4 regions of the Vibrio sp. 10N genome follow, and region 2 is predicted to be linked to each of the others. Evidence: predicted binding sites of a transcription regulator. Region 2 holds the regulator's gene; each other region holds the start of a gene.
The links. Region 2 encodes CRP, which controls carbon source genes, mostly activating them, when cyclic AMP is high. Its sites were predicted from a motif close to TGTGANNNNNNTCACA; they were not measured.
Positions count from the first base shown of each region.

Region 1: the regulator CRP is predicted to act here: its motif matches at 1,267-1,282, upstream of nagE (N-acetylglucosamine-specific PTS transporter subunit IIBC).
Region 3: the regulator CRP is predicted to act here: its motif matches at 1,112-1,127, upstream of dinG (ATP-dependent DNA helicase DinG).
Region 4: the regulator CRP is predicted to act here: its motif matches at 934-949, upstream of mlc (sugar metabolism global transcriptional regulator Mlc).

Region 1 covers NZ_BTPM01000001.1:2,748,180-2,750,388, reverse strand. Annotated here, with positions in the region: gene nagA (N-acetylglucosamine-6-phosphate deacetylase) at 1-927, opposite strand, end outside; gene nagE (N-acetylglucosamine-specific PTS transporter subunit IIBC) at 1,396-2,209, shown strand, end outside.
Region 2 covers NZ_BTPM01000001.1:3,142,236-3,144,444, forward strand. Annotated here, with positions in the region: gene AAA946_RS14630 (phosphoribulokinase) at 1-781, shown strand, start outside; gene crp (cAMP-activated global transcriptional regulator CRP) at 1,025-1,657, shown strand; gene AAA946_RS14640 (DUF1338 domain-containing protein) at 1,728-2,209, opposite strand, start outside.
Region 3 covers NZ_BTPM01000001.1:1,196,939-1,199,147, reverse strand. Annotated here, with positions in the region: gene AAA946_RS05695 (porin) at 1-681, opposite strand, end outside; gene dinG (ATP-dependent DNA helicase DinG) at 1,216-2,209, shown strand, end outside.
Region 4 covers NZ_BTPM01000001.1:2,254,947-2,257,155, reverse strand. Annotated here, with positions in the region: gene AAA946_RS10445 (patatin-like phospholipase family protein) at 1-764, shown strand, start outside; gene mlc (sugar metabolism global transcriptional regulator Mlc) at 1,025-2,209, shown strand, end outside.

The sequences.
Region 1 (2,209 bases), 390 kb from region 2:
GGTCAGTGCGCTGCCACCTAGGGTGCCGTTTTCATCTACGCACTTACCATCTTTGTAATATACTTTCTTACCGACAAAAATAAAGTATTCCATGTCAGCACCCGCCGGAGCTGTGGCATCCGTCACTAATACGAGCTTTTCACCTTTCACTTTATGCGCGATGCGAATATTGGCGTAGTCAACGTGGAAGCCATCAGCAATGATACCAGCATACACATCCGATGAATCGTAAATGGCACCAACAACACCTGGCTCACGGCCAGTCATTGGCGTCATCGCATTAAATAGGTGAGTGGCAAATGTAATACCTGAGTCGAAACCTTTGCGCGCTTCTTCATAAGTGGCATTGGTGTGACCGATAGAGACCACAATGCCAGCATCGCGCAGCTTCTCGATATGCTCTGGTGCATTTTGCTCTGGTGCTAAGGTTACTTTGGCAACCAAATCACGGTGCTCGCAGATCAAATCAATCATCGCTTCGTCTGATTGGCGGATGAAATCTGGGCTGTGGATGCCTTTTTTAGCTACATTTAAGTAAGGACCTTCAAGGTGCAAACCAAGAGAGTGGTTTTGGTACTGGTTATGATAATCGCGTGCTGCAGAAAGAGCTTGGCGCATGTTTTCATCAGAAGATGTGATAAGCGTCGGAAGGAAACTGGTACAGCCAGACTTCAAGTTGGCTCTATGCATGATATGAATGGTTTCTGCCGTGATTTCGTCATTGAACATCACACCACCACATCCATTGAGCTGTAGGTCAATGAAACCTGGGCTTAGGTTCGCACCGTTAAGGTCGATACGCTCGATAGAAGCAAACAGCTCTGATTCGTGGACGATAGATTGGATGGTGTCGCCATCAATGATCACCGCATGATTGGTTAGAACATCAGTACCTGTGAAGACCTTACCGTTCGTTAATGCATACATAGTTAGTGAATCCTTGTGTTGTATTCTCTCTAGCCCGTTACCACGCAGCGTTTGAATCATAATGATTTTACTTGATTTCTAGCTCATAGTAACGAAACAAATTTTTTAGTCAGCAAGTTGTAAATAGTTAAAATAATCAAAGTAACTTAATGATTAATCTGGAGTTGTTGTCGTTTTTTTGTGGTTGCTTGAGGTATAAAGCTTGATTTATATCGCAACTTATTTGCTTGTATTTGCAACTCCAGTGGCCAGAATCCTACTTAGATTTGGCTATTTTTTCGTATGATAAAATAAGTTTTATGATCTCGCTAGCAAAAAGCCTGTTTTTTGGCAAAAACTGGTGATTACGATCACAATTGATAAGGTTTTAATTTGCGGGGCGAATTTAATTCCATACACTGAATAGGACTAAATTGAACGGCTAAAATAAGTCGTCCAAAAATTCAAATCCTATAGGGGGAACTTAAGGTGAATATTCTAGGATATGCGCAGAAGCTAGGTAAGGCATTGATGCTACCTATCGCAACGCTACCAATTGCGGCGCTTCTACTACGTTTGGGTCAAGGCGACCTTTTAGACATTCCATTTATGGCACAAGCTGGTGGTGCGATCTTCGGCCAGTTGCCACTTCTTTTCGGTCTAGGTATTGCTATTGGTCTTTCTAAAGATGGTAACGGTGCAGCAGGTCTTGCTGGTGCGGTTGCTTACTTTGTACTAACAGCTACAGCAACGACTATCAACGCAGACGTAAACATGTCGTTCTTCGGCGGTATCTTCGCAGGTATCATCGCAGGTCACTCTTACAATGCGTTCCACGCGACTCGTCTACCTGAGTGGCTAGCATTCTTCTCTGGTAAGCGTCTTGTGCCTATTATGGCAGGTCTGTTTGCTCTAGTAGCAGGTGCGGTATCTGGCGTGGTTTGGCCTTCAATCCAAGGCGGCCTAGATGCACTAGCACACGCAGTATCTACATCTGGCGCTGTTGGCCAATTCGTATACGGTACTCTTAACCGTGCACTTATCCCTGTAGGTCTACACCACGTACTAAACTCGTACTTCTGGTTCGGTATGGGTACATGTCAAGAAGTTCTAGTTACTGGCGCTCAAGCTGCTGGTCAAGCACTTCCTGCACTACAACAGCTTTGTGTTGACCCAGCTCTTGCTAAGACTCTAGTTGCTGGTCAGTCTCACACATTCGAATTTGCTAACTCAGTAACGCCTGAAATCACAGCAACTGTTAAAGAAGTGACTGAAACAGTTAAGTCTGGTGACCTACACCGTT
Region 2 (2,209 bases):
CATGATGAGCGTCAAGCCTGCATTTATTGAAGGTGATAGCTTTCACCGCTTTACTCGTCCAGAAATGGACATCGAGATCCGCAAAGCCAAAGAGCAAGGTAAACACATCAGCTACTTTGGCCCGCAAGCGAATGATTTCCCAGCCCTTGAAGAGTTTTTTCGCAACTATGGGCAAAACGGTACCGGACAGTTTCGTCGCTACTTGCACACCTTCGATGAGGCCGTGCCTTATAACCAAATGCCAGGCACCTTCACCCCATGGCAAGACCTGCCCGAAAATAGCGATGTGCTGTTTTACGAAGGCCTACACGGCGGAGTCGTCGACGGGGATGTGAATGCGGCGCAGCACGTTGACCTGCTCATCGGCATGGTGCCCATTGTTAACCTGGAGTGGATCCAAAAGTTCGTACGAGACACCCGCGATCGCGGTCACTCTCGAGAAGCGGTTACTGACTCAATCGTTCGCTCGATGGACGACTATTTAAGCTACATTACCCCACAATTTTCGCGCACCCATATTAACTTTCAGCGCGTTCCCACCGTGGACACCTCAAACCCGCTCAATGCTAAAGGCATTCCGAGTTTGGATGAGAGTTTTGTCGTGATCCGCTTGCGTGGTATCAAGAATGTCGACTTCCCGTACCTACTAGCGATGATTGATGGTTCGTTCATGTCGCGTCATAACACCATTGTCGTACCGGGCGGTAAGATGAGTTTTGCGATGGAGCTAATCGTCAGGCCAATACTTCAGCAACTTATAGAAACCGGGAAAATAGGTTAGGAATTGTGAGCCAAATCAGCCTGTTTTTTTGTATCGTGATCATGTGCACAGTTTTGTATAGATAAATAGGCTTTTGACACGATTAAAATCAAGAAAAGCGGCGCAAAAAAGGATACTATTTCTAGGAAACAGAAGATCGCTTGCGCCATCTTCAAAGTGCTTTTATGCTAGTAGGTCTTAACCAACGGGCTTGCTAACAAATATGGAAAGCAGCAAGCATACCCTGCAGAGGAAGTAAGATATATGGTTCTAGGTAAACCTCAAACCGACCCAACGTTAGAGTGGTTCCTTTCACACTGCCACATTCACAAGTACCCATCAAAGAGCACGCTTATTCACGCGGGCGAGAAAGCAGAAACGCTTTACTACATCGTCAAAGGCTCTGTAGCGGTACTGATTAAAGATGAAGAAGGCAAAGAGATGATCTTGTCTTACCTAAACCAAGGTGACTTCATCGGTGAACTTGGCTTGTTCGAAGAGGACCAAGAACGTACGGCATGGGTACGAGCAAAATCACCTTGTGAAGTTGCGGAAATCTCATTCAAGAAGTTCCGTCAGCTTATCCAAGTAAACCCAGACATTCTAATGCGCTTATCTGCTCAGATGGCAAGTCGTCTACAAGTGACTAGCCAAAAAGTAGGTGACCTAGCGTTCCTAGACGTAACGGGTCGTATTGCACAGACGCTACTAAACCTAGCGAAACAACCAGATGCAATGACTCACCCTGACGGCATGCAAATCAAGATCACTCGTCAAGAGATCGGCCAAATCGTAGGTTGTTCTCGTGAGACAGTAGGTCGTATTCTTAAGATGCTAGAAGAGCAGAACCTAATTTCTGCCCACGGTAAGACTATCGTGGTGTACGGTACTCGTTAATAGCGCGTCGACAGATTTAAAAAGCCACCTTCGGGTGGCTTTTTTGTTGTTGGGGCTTTTATTTTTGAGGTTATTGATGTGTACTCTCAAAAATTTTGTCCGCCGATGCGGCGACAAAGCCTTGATAGTAACTGCCATCGGCTAACTGGTAGCGCTTAGCAAACTCATAGAAACCACCAGGAATCACCTGGTCACCATCAGTAAATGCCACGGATACTTTGTCTGCCATCGTTGAGGATTGCTCCAAAAGAACCTCTGGTGAGCCTTTTACCTCGCCACCCGATTCATTAATTGCAAACCCAGCGTCACGAAGACGCTGATTGACCTCAACCACTTCGGCAAAACGATCAAGCTGGTTCACACTCACTGTAAAGTGATTCGCACCATAACCGTGAGCGGCAAGCCATGAAGCATACTCGCTTTCTTGCGCCAGCGTTTGGAAGTCTTGATAGCTCAGATCCCACAAGCGGCCACCATATAAGAAGTCAGCAGAAGATAGCTTAGCACTGTCCACCTGCGCCACTAGCTTAGCCACGATATCTTGTAGCGACT
Region 3 (2,209 bases), 1.9 Mb from region 2:
AAATGGAGTAGTTACAGTTTGGTTAATGATGTTACCTGTAGCATCACCGTTAGCGTCAAGCTCTACTTTTTGAGTCGTTTTAGAAGTAGTGCCTTTGAACTTAGCTTTACCTACGAAACCAGTAAAGTCAAAGTCAGCAACACGTGCACCTAGTTTAGCATCAAAGTAAGTGCCGTCTTCACCAAGACCGTTGTTTTGGTTCTTATCTTGTAGGAATGCAACTGTACCGTAGAAAGTGCCTTTGTCGATGTCGTAGCGAACTGCTTCGTCACCAGAGAATGGAGTACCATTGCTGAAGAAAGAGTTGATGCCGAACTGGTAGTCGCCGCCGATACCTGCATCATCAAGTGCAGTAGCAGTCTTACCAAACTTGATAGAACCTACAGACTGAGAGTAGAACGCCATGTAAACGTCACCAGTGTCCGCTTGGCCTTTGTCGCCAGAGAATTCCCAGTATGCGCCGATTTGTAGATCGTCGTTTACTGCGTAACGAGTGTCAAAACCGAAGTCTGCGTCTTGAATTTCTTGTTGGAATTCAGCGCCTTCAGTTTCAGCTTTCTTGTAAACAACCTCAACGTCACCTGTCATGTTAACAGTTACTTTGTCTTGGTTGTAAAGTTCGATACCTGCTTGCGCAGAACCAGCTGCTAGTACAGCTAAAGCTACTAGAGTTTTTTTCATGATAATCCACTGCCTTTTCTTAGATGGGAATTCCTTTTCGGTTCCCTTTTTTAATATATGTGACGTCTAAATCTTCCATAAGAACGACAACCTTTTGTCCTTTGGTTGACTTAGCGTCTTTAAATCTCGGAACCAAGAATGCAAAAGTTATAAGGACTTGTCAAACACTCTAAACAAAAAACTCAAAATTATATAAAACCTTAAATTTCATCAACTTAATAAAAACCCCGTGACTGAGCGCAAGTTTTTTGAACACCTTTCAATTACAAGCTCAGCAAGGATTTCAAAGCCCAAACCTATACAACACTCCAACAACACCTACTACAATAGCGTCAATTTAGAATAAATCACTAGCAAGATATATTTTTTGGAGTTTTATATTTTTTACAAAATGAAAAATATCCTCATCAATGAAAGTTCACTTAGATTTTGTGATTTCGATCTAAATATCCGCCGTAAATGTGCACTTACTTGCTGATATTTTTCGCACCTCGAAGTGTGGTACACTCGCCGCTCGTCTACATAGGGCTCATCATGCTGACCAGTAAAATCCAAACATCCATTCGCCAGAGTTATCAAAACTTACAAAACCAGTTAGATAACTTTGTTCCTAGGCGTGCCCAGAACTACCTTGTTTCAGAAATCGCTAAAACACTTTGTGGCCAATACCACAAATCGACACGCATGATCGTGGCCGAAGCCGGCACAGGAATTGGTAAAAGTCTCTCTTATTTAATGGCTGCGATTCCTGTTGCGGTTCAGAACAATCGTAAAGTGGTGATTTCTACCGCTACAGTGGCACTGCAAGAGCAATTACTGAACAAAGATTTGCCGCTATTCCGACGTATCACGGATCAAAACTTCTCTTTTATCATTGCTAAGGGTAGGCAACGGTATTGCTGTGCTGAGAAGCTGGCAGTCGCATGCGGTGCTGATGGTGGCCAAATGGCGATGTTTGAAGCTAAACCGAAAGCATCAGATATTGCTCAATTGCAGCTTATGTATGAGAAATTATCGCAAGGTAAATGGGACGGTGACCGAGACTCCTGGCCAAAACCGATTGATGATGCCATATGGCAAACCATCGTCAGTGAAAAGCATAGCTGCAATAACAGCTTGCCAGCACATCGTAGTTGTCCTTTTTCCAAAGCTCGCTCCGAGCTAGACAAAAACGATGTGATTATCGCTAACCACAGTTTGGTCATGGCCGATGCAGACCTAGGGGGTGGCGTTATTCTTCCCGAGCCAGAAAACACCATCTTCATCTTCGATGAAGCACATCACCTCCCTCACGTGGCAAGAGACCATGCCTCTGCATCTGCAACGTTAAAAAGTGCCGGCAGTTGGCTGGAAAGACTCAATCAGTCTGCTAGCAAGTTTTCAGGGTTAGCGGATGAAAAGCGCGTGAGTCGATTCAGAAACGAGCTACAAGATGCAATCCAGCAACTGATTCCACTACTTGGGGAGGTCAATACCTACTGCAGCGGCTTACCCTTCGAAGAAGGCAGCTGTCGATTTGAAAATGGCG
Region 4 (2,209 bases), 890 kb from region 2:
ACGTCAATACGCTCAAAGATCACTACCTACCTATGTTACAAGATGACTGGTATCAGGTTCTTATGGCGACCAGTGCTATTCCAACCTTATTTGATGGAACCGTTGCTCATCAGGGAAATGAATTTATTGATGGCGGCGTTTCAGCCTCTATTCCAGTGCAGCAAGCGTGGCGGCAAGAGTGTCGGAGTATTATCGTCATTCGCACTGAACAGTATGTGACGGATGAAGCTAAGCTTGTTGAGGATCAGCCCGTCGCGACAGAATCACCAACTTGGCTCAGAGATTCGTTAAATAACCTGCAACTGCAATGGCAAGATAAAGTAGAGCAATGGTCAAGTGATTGGGGGGCGTTCTTTGAAAATCGTAAGTTGAAAGCTGATGCATTGAAGCACGCGGAGCATCTCAAGCTTATTAATGGCGGACGTTGGTTATTTGGTGCAGGGGATATCTACCGCCTTAGTCACTTGTTTGGAGAGCGTTTCGACTCAGGGCTTGCAGACATGTTGATGGTGCATTATCAAACCTATTCACTGACAAGCGAGTTTCTAAAGACTCCACCAGATGATTGTTTTATTTGGCAAATAGCCCCCGATCAGCCGTTAAAAACCTCGTCATTACTCAGTGATATCGACGATATACTCCATGACTATCAAGTGGGTTTAGACGCCGGATTCCGTTTTGTGGATAGTTACAACCTCGCTAAGCGGCACAAAGCCCTCACAAGTACCAACAATGACTTATGGCAACCCTACCAAGCCAGCTAACCCTAATGGGTATTGACAAATTGAATGGTTATTAATAGGTGCTAAATAAGTACCAATGTGCGCAACAAACTTTTAAAAACAACTGGATATTATTTGAACGTTCAAGCGGCAAACTGTGACAGGCTCTTCAGGTGTAACTTGATACGTGCCCCAATCTTCCACCTATATGCGTGATATTTGTCACGGCAATCCTATAAACTGCTTCACAATTACTTCGCAAAGTAAAAAAATTAACAGGTTGTTGTTTTCTGGAGTTCAAAATGTACATGGCTCAACCCGGGCACATTGATCATATCAAGCAGATCAATGCTGGTCGTGTGTATAAACTGATAGACCAATTTGGGCCTATTTCGCGTATCGACCTATCTAAATTAAGCAGTTTAGCACCCGCGAGTATCACCAAAATTACGCGAGAACTCATCGAAGCACACCTGATCCACGAAACAGCGGTGCAAGAAGCGACCAGTCGAGGTCGACCAGCCGTCGGTTTGCAGACCAATAATCAAGGCTGGCAATTCTTATCTATGCGTCTGGGTCGTGGTTACCTATCCATTGCGCTGCACGAGCTTGGCGGCGATGTTCTTATTGATACCAAAATTGAAATTCATGAAGTCGATCAAGAGGATGTGCTTGCTCGATTACTGTATGAAATCGATGATTTTTTTGAAAGCTACAGTGAACAGCTGGATCGTGTCACCAGCATTGCATTAACCCTTCCTGGTCTTGTGAATTCTGACAAAGGCATCGTGTTACAGATGCCACATTACAACGTAAAAAACCTGAATGTCGCTGAAGAGATATTCAAAGTGACGGGTTTACCAGTATTTGTTGCTAACGATACGCGTGCATGGGCGTTGGCAGAGAATCTATTTGGCCACTCCCAAGACTGTGATAATTCGGTCTTGATCTCTATTCACCATGGTCTCGGTGCCGGTATCATCCTAGATGGTCGCGTGCTGCAAGGGCGTCACGGTAATATTGGTGAGTTGGGACATATTCAGATTAACCGTCAAGGTAAGGATTGCCACTGTGGTAATACGGGGTGCCTTGAAACCGTCGCTAGTTCCCAAGCTATTCGTGATGAAGTGACTCAACGCTTAGCTCGAGGTGAGGCGTCGATACTCGCCGATTATGAAGAGATTTCCGTTGAAGCGATCTGTGAGGCCGCCGTTAAAGGTGATGCACTTGCCGTCAATGTGGTTGAGAAGTTAGGCGAGCATCTCGGTAGTGCGATCGCCATTGTTATCAATTTATTCAACCCTGAGAAAGTTTTGATTGGCGGCGTCATCAACCAAGCTAAAGAGATTCTCTATCCAGCGATTGAGCGCTGTATCGCCAATCAAAGTTTGCCAGTTTATACCGAAGATTTGAAACTGGTTGAATCGCGTTTTTATAAGCAAGCGACCATGCCTGGTGCCGCCTTGGTAAAACAAGCTTTATACGAT